3 regions of the Streptomyces sp. NPDC037273 genome follow, and region 1 is predicted to be linked to each of the others. Evidence: riboswitches for the same ligand, from Rfam matches in the RefSeq annotation. Region 1 holds a riboswitch; each other region holds the start of a gene.
The links. A riboswitch is a leader RNA that binds a small molecule or an ion and turns the genes downstream of it on or off. The one in region 1 is predicted to bind cobalamin.
Positions count from the first base shown of each region.

Region 2: linked by a shared signal. The riboswitch ahead of ACZ7G1_RS10560 (ribonucleoside-diphosphate reductase subunit alpha) and the one ahead of ACZ7G1_RS33275 (ABC transporter substrate-binding protein) in region 1 are both predicted to bind cobalamin.
Region 3: linked by a shared signal. The riboswitch ahead of ACZ7G1_RS32310 (cobalamin biosynthesis protein) and the one ahead of ACZ7G1_RS33275 (ABC transporter substrate-binding protein) in region 1 are both predicted to bind cobalamin.

Region 1 covers NZ_JBVJVO010000017.1:132,753-136,084, reverse strand. Annotated here, with positions in the region: gene ACZ7G1_RS33280 (HD domain-containing protein) at 1-639, shown strand; cobalamin riboswitch at 632-767, shown strand; gene ACZ7G1_RS33275 (ABC transporter substrate-binding protein) at 810-1,784, shown strand; gene ACZ7G1_RS33270 (FecCD family ABC transporter permease) at 1,781-2,851, shown strand; gene ACZ7G1_RS33265 (ABC transporter ATP-binding protein) at 2,848-3,332, shown strand, end outside.
Region 2 covers NZ_JBVJVO010000003.1:271,911-275,242, forward strand. Annotated here, with positions in the region: gene ACZ7G1_RS10560 (ribonucleoside-diphosphate reductase subunit alpha) at 1-2,194, opposite strand, end outside; cobalamin riboswitch at 2,326-2,485, opposite strand; gene ACZ7G1_RS10565 (GNAT family N-acetyltransferase) at 2,503-3,003, opposite strand; gene mctP (monocarboxylate uptake permease MctP) at 3,075-3,332, opposite strand, start outside.
Region 3 covers NZ_JBVJVO010000016.1:133,826-137,157, reverse strand. Annotated here, with positions in the region: gene ACZ7G1_RS32325 (alpha/beta hydrolase) at 1-155, opposite strand, end outside; gene ACZ7G1_RS32320 (inorganic phosphate transporter) at 540-1,805, shown strand; gene ACZ7G1_RS32315 (hypothetical protein) at 1,822-2,043, shown strand; cobalamin riboswitch at 2,158-2,297, shown strand; gene ACZ7G1_RS32310 (cobalamin biosynthesis protein) at 2,333-3,307, shown strand; gene ACZ7G1_RS32305 (cobyric acid synthase) at 3,304-3,332, shown strand, end outside.

The DNA of each region.
Region 1 (3,332 bases):
ATGAACCCGATGCAGCTCATCCCCGACAGCAAGCTCGCCACCGCCGCCACCGAACTCGTCCGCGACACCACCGGCGACCTCGTGTACGACCACTCCCGCCGCGTCTACCTCTTCGGCGCCCTCCAGGGCCGCGCCCGCGGCCTCGCGTTCGACCCCGAACTGCTCTACGTCGGCGCGATGTTCCACGACCTCGGCCTCGGCGAGAAGCACCGGGGGAGCGGCCGCCGCTTCGAGGTCGACGGGGCCGAGGAGGCCGCCGCGTTCCTCCGGGGCCAGGGCGCCGACGAGGACGCCGTCCGCCGCGTCTGGACCGCCATCGCCCTGCACACCACCCCCGGCGTACCGGAGTTCATGGAGCCCGAGGTGGCGCTCGTGACGGCCGGAGTCGAGTACGACGTGCTCGGCATCGGCTACGACGACCCCGCCGCCGTCACCCCGGAGGACCGGGCCGCGATCGTCGCCGCCCACCCCCGGCCCGACTTCAAGAACCGCATCCTGGCGGCCTTCGCCGAGGGCATCGCGCCCAAACCCGGCACCACCTTCGGCAACGTCAAGGCCGACGTGCTCCGCCACTACGTGCCCGGCTTCGTCCCCGGCGACTTCGTGAGCACCATCCGCGACTCGTCCTGGCCCGAGTGAGAGACTGGCCGGGACCAACGGGCGGCAGGACCCAGGAAGCCGGTGCGAATCCGGCACGGTCCCGCCACTGTGACCGCCCCCCCCCGTCGGGGCGGAAGCCAGGAACTGACCTGCCGCCTTCTCACCGCCGATCGGGGACGTGGAAATCCCCGGAGGAGGCCTGTTCCCGCATGTCCTGGCGCCGCCCGCTGCTGTCCGCAGCCGCACTGATCCCCCTGCTCGCCGCCTGCTCGGCCGCCCCCGAGGCCGCCGCGCCCGCCGCGAAACCCGCCGCGGGATTCCCGTACACCGTCACCAACTGCGGAGTGACGACCACCTACCAGGCGCCGCCGAAGCGCGCGGTCGCCATGAACCAGCACGTCACCGAGATCATGCTGGCCCTCGGCCTGGAGAAGTCGCTCGTCGGCACCGCGTACCTCGACGACGCGATCCTGCCCGCCTACAAGAAGGCGTACGACTCCGTCCCCGTCCTGGCGAAGGAGTACCCGTCCAAGGAGGCGCTCCTCGCGGCCAATCCCGACTTCGTGTACGGCGGTTACTCCTCGGCCTTCTCCGCCAAGGACGGCCGCAGCCGTGACGACCTCGGGCGCTCCGGCATCCACACCCGGCTCAACACCGAGTACTGCCCCACGGGTTCGCCCTCCGTCGAGGACCTCTACCGCGAAGTCCGCGAGACCGGCCGCACGTTCGGCGTCGGAGACCGGGCGGAGGCATGGATCCGGCAGGCCCGCGCCGGCGTCTCCGCCACCGCGAAGCGGCTCGCCGGCGTCGAACCCGTCTCCGTCTTCGTGTACGACAGCGGCGACAAGACCGCCTTCACCGCGGGCGGCAAGGGCATCGGCGACGAGCTCATCACCCGCGCCGGCGGCCGGAACGTCTTCGCCGACCTCGACAAGGCCTTCGGCGACGCCACCTGGGAACAGGTCGTCGACCGCCGCCCCGAGGTCGTCGTGATCTACGACTACGGCTCCACCACCGTCGAACAGAAGAAGAAGCGGCTCCTCGACGACCCCGCGCTCAAGGACGTCCCCGCGATCAGGAACCGCAGGTTCGCCGTCCTGCCGCTCTCCGACACCGTCCTCGGCGTCCGCGTCCCCGCCGCCGTCGACAAGCTCGCCGCCCAGCTCCACCCCGCCGCCCGGTGACCGCGACCCTCCCGCCGGCCCGGACGACTCCCGTCCGGGCCCCGGCCCCCGCGCGCCCCGTCCGGTACGCGCTCGTCGTCGCCGGACTCGTCCTCGCCCTCGCCGCCGCCGCGCTCGCCTCCCTCGCCCTCGGCTCCGTCCGCGTCCCGCCCGGCCAGGTCCTCGACGCCCTCACCGGGCGGGCGGGCCCCTCGCCGTACCGGACGATCGTGCTCGACGTACGCCTGCCCCGGGTCCTCCTCGGGACCGTCGTCGGCGCCGGACTCGCCGTCGTCGGCGCCGTCCTCCAGGCCCTCGTACGCAACCGGCTCGCCGACCCCTTCCTCCTCGGGATCTCCTCCGGAGCCTCCGCCGGCGCCGTCCTCGTCCTGGTCCTCGGCATCGGGGGAGGGGTCACCACCACGCTCGCCCTGCCCGCCGGAGCCTTCGCCGGCGCCCTCCTCGCCCTCGTCCTCGTCTACGGGCTCGCGCGCCGCGGCGGGACCATGACCGGCACCCGGCTCGTCCTCGCCGGAGTCGCCGTCTCCTACATCCTGTCCGCCCTCGCCACCCTGCTCCTCGTCGTCGCCGGCCGGCCCGAACAGTTCCAGGAAGCCCTGTACTGGTCCCTCGGCGGACTCGGCAGCGCCCGCTGGGACACCCTCGCCCTGCCCGCCGCCGTCCTCGCCCTCGGCGTCGGCGCCCTCCTCGCCCTCGCCCGCCCCCTCGACCTGCTCCTCACCGGCGAGGAGGGCGCCACCGTCCTCGGCCTCGACACCGCCCGCTTCCGCGCCGCCGTCTTCGTCCTCGCCTCCCTCGTCACCGCCGTCATGGTCGCCGCCAGCGGAGCCGTCGGCTTCATCGGCCTGATGGCCCCGCACGCCGCCCGCCTCGCCGTCGGCGCCCCGCACCGCCGCCTCCTCCCCGTCGCCGCGCTCGGCGGCGCGCTCGCCCTCGTCCTCGCCGACCTCGGCGCCCGGACCGTCGCCGCGCCCCAGGACATCCCCGTCGGCGTCCTCACCGCCCTCACCGGCGGCCCCTTCTTCCTCTGGCTGATGCGCCGCCGCCCGGAAGGAACACCCGCGTGACCGAGCTCCGCCTGCACGGACTCTCGTACGAGAAGCGCCTCCGCTCCGTCGACCTCACCGTCCGCCCCGGCGAGACCGTCGGCCTCATCGGCCCCAACGGCAGCGGCAAGACCACCCTCCTGCGCTGCGTCTACGGCACCCTCACCCCCACCGCGGGCCACGCCGCCCTCGACGGCGACGACCTCCACGCCCTCGGCCCCAAGGCCCGCGCCCGCCGCGTCGCCACCGTCCCCCAGGACAGCGCCACCGAGTTCGAACTCACCGTCCGCGAACTCGTCGCCCTCGGCCGCTCCCCGCACAAGCGGTTCTGGGAGGGCGACACCGGCGAGGACCACGCGCGCGTGGACACCGCCCTCGCCCGCGTCGGCCTCACGGACCTCGCCGGACGCCCGTACCCCACCCTCTCCGGCGGCGAACGCCAGCGCGCCCTCGTCGCCCGCGCCCTCGTCCAGGACCCCGCCCTGCTCGTCCTCGACGAACC
Region 2 (3,332 bases), on a different contig from region 1:
GCTTCCAGGCGTACGCGTACATCGACGACAGCTTGCCGATCGTCGGCGTCTCCAGGAACAGGTTCAGCGACTGCGACTGGTCCAGGAACGGCGTACGGGCGGCGGCCATGTCGATCAGGCCGCGCTGCGGGATCTCCCAGGCCGTGCGGTACAGCTCGCGCGTCTCGGCCGGGATCCAGGTGAAGCCGGCGACCGAACCGCTGGAGTCGCGCAGCGCGTCCCGGGTCTGCGCGTCCCACACGCCGAGCTTCTTCAGCTCGTCGACGAGGTACGAGTTGACCTGGAGGAACTCGCCGGAGAGCGTCTCGCGCTTGAACAGGTTGGAGACCTGCGGCTCGATGCACTCGTAGACGCCCGCGATCGAGGCGATGGTCGCCGTCGGCGCGATCGCCAGGAGCAGCGAGTTGCGCATGCCGACCGCGGCGACCCGCTCGCGCAGGGCGGCCCAGCGCTCCGGCCAGTTCAGCTCGACGTCGTAGTGGTCCGGGTGCAGGACGCCGCGGGCCGTGCGGGTCTTCTCCCAGGCGGGGAGCGGGCCGTTGCGCTCGGCGAGGTCGGCGGAGGCCTCGTAGGCGGCGAGCATGATCCGCTCGGCGATACGGGTGGACAGCGCGCGCGCCTCGGCGGAGTCGAACGGCAGCTTCAGCTGGAAGAAGACGTCCTGGAGACCCATGGCGCCCAGGCCGACCGGACGCCAGCGGGCGTTGGAGTTGCCGGCCTGCTCGGTCGGGTAGAAGTTGATGTCGACGACCCGGTCGAGGAAGGTGACGGCCGTGCGGACGGTCTCGTCCAGGCGGTCCCAGTCGATGTCCGAACCCACGACGAACGAGCCGAGGTTGACCGAGCCGAGGTTGCAGACCGCGGTCTCGCCGTCGTTCGTGACCTCGATGATCTCGGTGCAGAGGTTCGAGGAGTGCACGACCGAGCCCGGCTCGGCGGTCTGGTTGGCCGTGCGGTTCGAGGCGTCCTTGAAGGTCATCCAGCCGTTGCCGGTCTGCGCCAGGGTCCGCATCATGCGGCCGTACAGGTCGCGGGCCGGCATCGACTTGCGGGCCAGGCCCTTGGCCTCGGCGGCGCGGTAGGCGGCGTCGAACTCGTCGCCCCACAGGTCGACGAGCTCGGGCACGTCCGAGGGGGAGAACAGCGACCAGTCGGCGTCCGCGTTGACCCGGCGCATGAACTCGTCCGGGATCCAGTGCGCCAGGTTCAGGTTGTGCGTACGGCGCTGGTCCTCGCCCGTGTTGTCGCGGAGCTCAAGGAACTCCTCGATGTCGGCGTGCCAGGTCTCCAGGTAGACCGCGGCGGCGCCCTTGCGGCGGCCGCCCTGGTTCACGGCGGCGACGGAGGCGTCGAGGGTCTTCAGGAACGGGACGATGCCGTTCGAGTGGCCGTTGGTGCCGCGGATCAGCGAACCGCGGGCGCGGATGCGGGAGTAGGACAGCCCGATGCCGCCGGCGTGCTTCGAGAGGCGCGCGACCTGGTGGTAGCGGTCGTAGATGGAGTCCAGCTCGTCCTGGGGGGAGTCCAGGAGGTAGCAGGAGGACATCTGCGGGTGGCGGGTGCCCGAGTTGAAGAGCGTGGGGGAGGAGGGCAGGTAGTCCAGGCGGCTCATCAGGCCGTAGAGGGCCGCCACCTCGTCGAGCGCGCGGACGCTCTCGTCCTCCGCGAGGCCGCAGGCCACCCGGAGCATGAAGTGCTGGGGGGTCTCGATCACCTTGCGGGTGATCGGGTGGCGCAGCAGGTAGCGCGAGTAGAGGGTGCGCAGACCGAAGTAGCCGAAGCGGTCGTCGCCGGCGGCGTCGATCGTGGCGTCGAGGCGGTCGGCGTGCAGCGCGACGAAGTCGGCGGTGCGGTCGGCGATCAGGCCCTCGCGGTGACCGACGGCCACGGAGGCGGAGAAGGAGACCGCGCCCTGGCCGGCCGCCTCGTCGGCGATGGTGAGGGTCAGGAGCCGGGCGGCGAGCCGGGAGTACGCCGGGTCCTCGGCGATCAGGCCCGCGGCCGCCTCGGTGGCCAGCTCGCGCAGTTCCGCCTCGTCCGACGCGGCGCTGCGGCCGCGCAGCGCGGCGGCGGCGACCTTGCCGGGGTCGGTGTCGGGGAGATCGGCGGTGAGATCGGTCAGGGTCCGCAGCAGTACGGTGCCGGGTCCGTCGCTCTCGATCTCCGTGGCCGGATCGGCGGGCGCGATGGTCACGTGGGGGCTCTCCCTCGCTCGGCTCCTGGCCGCGGGCGGGGGAAGGCGGGCGAGGCATCCGTACGCGCGGATGCGCCGCGTCCACCGGCCCACTCCGCGAGGCCCGGACGTCAGTGACACCCGGAACGGACGGACCGGGTGCGCCGCCGGCAGGTCCTCGGACTCGCTCCGTACGAAACCGCACGAAGCACACCGTTGCGGGACAGTTCCGGATTCGCGCCGGATTTCCCTGCGTCGACAGCGAGGATGAGCATACATGTGGGGGGCGCCGCTGACGGCACCCCCCACATGTTGTGTCGGTCCGGGGGCTACAGCTCCAGGGCGTAGGTCCGCAGGGAGTGCTCGGGGATCGGCTGCCAGTCCCGTTCCGGCGTGCGGACGAAGCCCATCCGCTCGTAGATCCGGTGCGCCGAGACCATCTTGGCGTCCGTGGAGAGCACCAGGCGGGCGCAGTCGGGAAGGGCCCGCGCCCGGTCCGCACAGGCCCGTACGAGCGCCTCTCCGACGCCCCTGCCGCGGGCCTCCGGCGCGACCACGAGCATCCGGAACTCGGCCTCGCCGGGGACGGCGATGTCCGCCCAGGTGGTGCCGCCGGGGGCGAAGGTCACCCCGCCGATGATCCGGCCGTCCGCGTCGGCGGCGACCAGGACCTCGCTCTCGCGCGCCCGGCGCTCCGTGTCGCGCAGTACGGCCAGGTAGAAATCGTCCTCGCCGTGCAGCAGCAGCCCGTCGTTCAGATACGTGAAGCCGGTGAGGTCGCCGAGCTCCTCGTACTCCTCGGGCCGTACCGCCCTGATCGTGAAGTCCATGACGCCAGTCTGCCCCGGCGGCGCGCGAAGGGGCCCGGGGATTTCCCCCGGGCCCCCGCCGTGCCTACGGGTCAGTGCGCGCCGGCGCCGACCTTCGGGGCCGCGGTGCGGGAGACGGCGTCGCCCGCGTCGGCCGTGTAGTCCTCGGGGGAGGTCTCGTCGATGCCCTCGGGGGCCTTGAGGGCCTTGAGGACGAAGGTCAGGACGACCGTGACGACGACGTTGAGGACGAAGGCGGTGAGACCGATGTAGCCGATCTCGCCGATGCCGGGGATCTCGGCGGCCGAGCCGCCGAAGTGCTTCTGGGTCGGGCTGGCGACGCCGTACGC
Region 3 (3,332 bases), on a different contig from region 1:
GTGGCGTGCACGGTCAGTTTGGGATCTCCGGGCAGGGGACGTCCGGACGGCGCCTTGAGGGCGACGTCGCTGGCGTACCGGCCGGCCACTACCGCGGCCGCGCCGACACCGATCAGGGTGGTGACGGCCGCTGCCGTCGCTGTAGCCGGGCGCACGATCCCAGTGTCGGCAGGGTCGCGGCGCGGTGCCACCGGAGGGAGCCGGGCCGGGTGCGCGGAGCGGGTGCGCGGAGCGGGTGGAGGGGCCCCCGGGGAGTGACATGGATCTCCTCGGCGGGGTCCCCCGGTCGGATGGTCCGGTCCAGGGAGCGGAACGGGGTGCCGGGGGAGGAAGCGGGACAGGTCGCGTGTGTCCCGTGAGGCCCCGGATTACCCGGGGTTGCGGGGTGACCGCATCGTGGACAGCCGGCCCGCCGAAGGGCTAAGCGGAATCTCTTGACACCGGTTAGGGACACCACGTCGCCCGCCCCAGTTCATCTTCCGTTCACCCAGGTTGCTTACGTTCGACGAGCCACTGACGTCAAACGATTGCCTGGGTAAATGGAACACATCACGCTGCTGCTCGCCATTGTGGTCGTGACAGCTCTCGTGTTCGATTTCACGAACGGTTTCCACGACACCGCCAACGCGATGGCCACGACCATCTCGACCGGTGCGCTCAAGCCCAAGACGGCGGTGGCCATGTCCGCCGTTCTGAACCTCGTCGGAGCGTTCCTGTCCGTGGAGGTCGCCAAGACGATCTCCAAGGGCCTGGTCAACGAGGAGGGCATCCAGCCCGAAGTGATCCTCGCCGCGCTCGTCGGCGCGATCCTCTGGAACCTGGTGACCTGGCTGGTCGGCCTGCCGTCCAGCTCCTCCCACGCGCTGATGGGCGGCCTCATCGGTGCGACGATCGCCTCGATCGGCGTCAGCGGTGTCAACGGCGACGTCGTCGTCACCAAGGTCCTCATCCCGGCCATCGCCGCTCCGATCGTCGCGGGCATCGCCGCGATGCTGGGCACGAAGCTGACGTACAAGATCGGCGCCAAGACCGACGAGAAGCACACCGCCAAGGGCTACCGGGTCGGCCAGATCGCCTCCGCCGGCCTCGTCTCCCTCGCCCACGGCACCAACGACGCCCAGAAGACGATGGGCATCATCACCCTCGCCCTGGTCGCCGGCGGCACCCTCGCCCCGGGCTCCAACCCGCCGGTCTGGGTCATCGTGTCCGCGGGCCTGGCGATCGCGCTCGGCACCTACCTCGGCGGCTGGCGCATCATCCGCACCATGGGCAAGGGCCTCACGGACCTCCAGCCGCAGCAGGGCTTCGCCGCCCAGACCAGCGCGGCCACGGTCATCCTGGCCTCCTCCCACCTGGGCTTCTCCCTCTCCACCACGCACTCCGTCTCCGGTGCCGTGATGGGCGCGGGCCTGGGCCGCAAGGGCGGCGTCGTCCGCTGGTCGACGGCCACCCGCATGTTCGTCGCCTGGGGCCTGACCCTGCCGGCCGCCGGCCTGGTCGCCGCGGGAGCCGAGTACATCGCCCGCCAGGGCGACTGGGGCGTCTACACGGTCGCGGCCTTCCTGGTCGCCTCCTGCCTCGGCATCTGGCTGATCTCCCGCCGCCAGGTGGTCGACCACACCAACGTCAACGACGTCGAGGCCGAGGCCGAGGCCGACGGCGTGGTCACCACCGCGATCGCCGCCGTCACCCCGCCGCCGGCCGGCTCCGTCGCCGCCGTCGCGGACGAGGACCTCAAGACCACCATCCCCGCGCCGGTCCCCACGGACCCTGCCGCTCCCCCGGCCCCCGCCGCCGCGGTCTAAGGAACTGGAACCAAGCATGAAGATCGACTGGGCAGCCCTCGGCTCCGTCTTCGGAGTCAGCCTCGTGGCGACCGTCGCCCTGGTGGGCCTCTTCACCCTCGGCATCATCGGCCTCTCCAAGCAGGAGCAGGCCGCCGCCCAGGGCGGCTCCGCCGTCCTGGCCCGCACCGGCGCCTACGCCTGCTTCGCCCTGTGCCTGGCGGCCGTGGCGTACGGCATCTACCTGATCGTCGCCTGACGGTCCCCGGTTACCTCGGCCGGGCGGTCCGCACCTTCGGGAGCGGGCCGCCCGGCCGTCGTGTTTGTGGTGCTCCGCACAGTGACGCGACGCAGGTCAAGGGTGAGTTGACGGGTGTTCTCGGCCCGTGGTGGACTTCCGGGGCCATTACGGCGGCAGCAGAGGAAGCCCGGTGCGAATCCGGCGCGGTCCCGCCACTGTGACCGGATCCGAAGGGTCCGGGAGTCAGGAACTCTCGCCGCCGGTCACGTCGATCCAGGGCGCGGACCCTGAGTGAGGACATAGCGCCATGCCCGGCTGCAGCCGCAGCGTTTCCCGAGCCACCGGTGTCTTCGCGTACGGAGCGGCCCTCGGCCTCGCCGTCGACCGGCTCGTCGGCGATCCCCGCCGCGGCCATCCCGTCGCCGCGTTCGGCCGGGCGGCGGCCGGCGTCGAACGGGCCCTGTGGCACGACCACCGCGGCTGGGGAGCCCTCCACACGGCCGTCTGCGCCGGGACCACCGCCGCCGCCGGCGCCCTCGCCGCCCGTACGGTACGGGGCAGCCGCGCCGCCTCCGTCGCCCTGACCGCGGCCGCCGTCTGGGCCGTCGTCGGCGGGACGACCCTGGGGCGCGAGGCCCGCGCCATCGGCGGCGCGCTGGCCGCCGGGGACCTGGAGGTGGCGCGCGAGCGGCTGCCCCACCTCTGCGGGCGCGACCCGCACTCCCTCGACGGTCCCGCGATGGCCCGCGCGGTCGTCGAATCCGTCGCCGAGAACACCTCCGACGCGGTGGTCGGCGCCCTGTTCTGGGGCGCCGTCGCGGGCGTGCCGGGACTCGTCGGCTTCCGGGCCGTCAACACCCTGGACGCGATGGTCGGGCACAAGTCGCCGCGGCTGCGCCGCTTCGGCTGGGCCTCGGCCCGGCTCGACGACGTGGCCGGCTGGCCCGGGGCGCGCCTCACCGCCGCCCTGGCGACCGTCGCCGGCGGGAACCCGCGCGGGGCCGTACGGGCCTGGCGGGCGGACGCGGCGAAGCACCCCAGCCCCAACGCAGGACCCGTCGAGGCCTCCTTCGCGGGCTCCCTCGGCGTGCGGCTCGGCGGCACCCTCGCGTACGGCGGCCGGGTCGAGCACCGGCCCGTGCTCAACGGGGAGGGGCGGGCCGTCGAGGTCGCCGACATCGAGCGGGCGGTCCGGCTGTCCCGCCGGGTCACCGGACTGACCCTGGCCGCCTGCGTGGGCGGCCGGCTGATCGCGAGCGCGCTGAAGCGGAGGAACGCATGAGGGGTGGCGGACTGCTCGTCGCCGG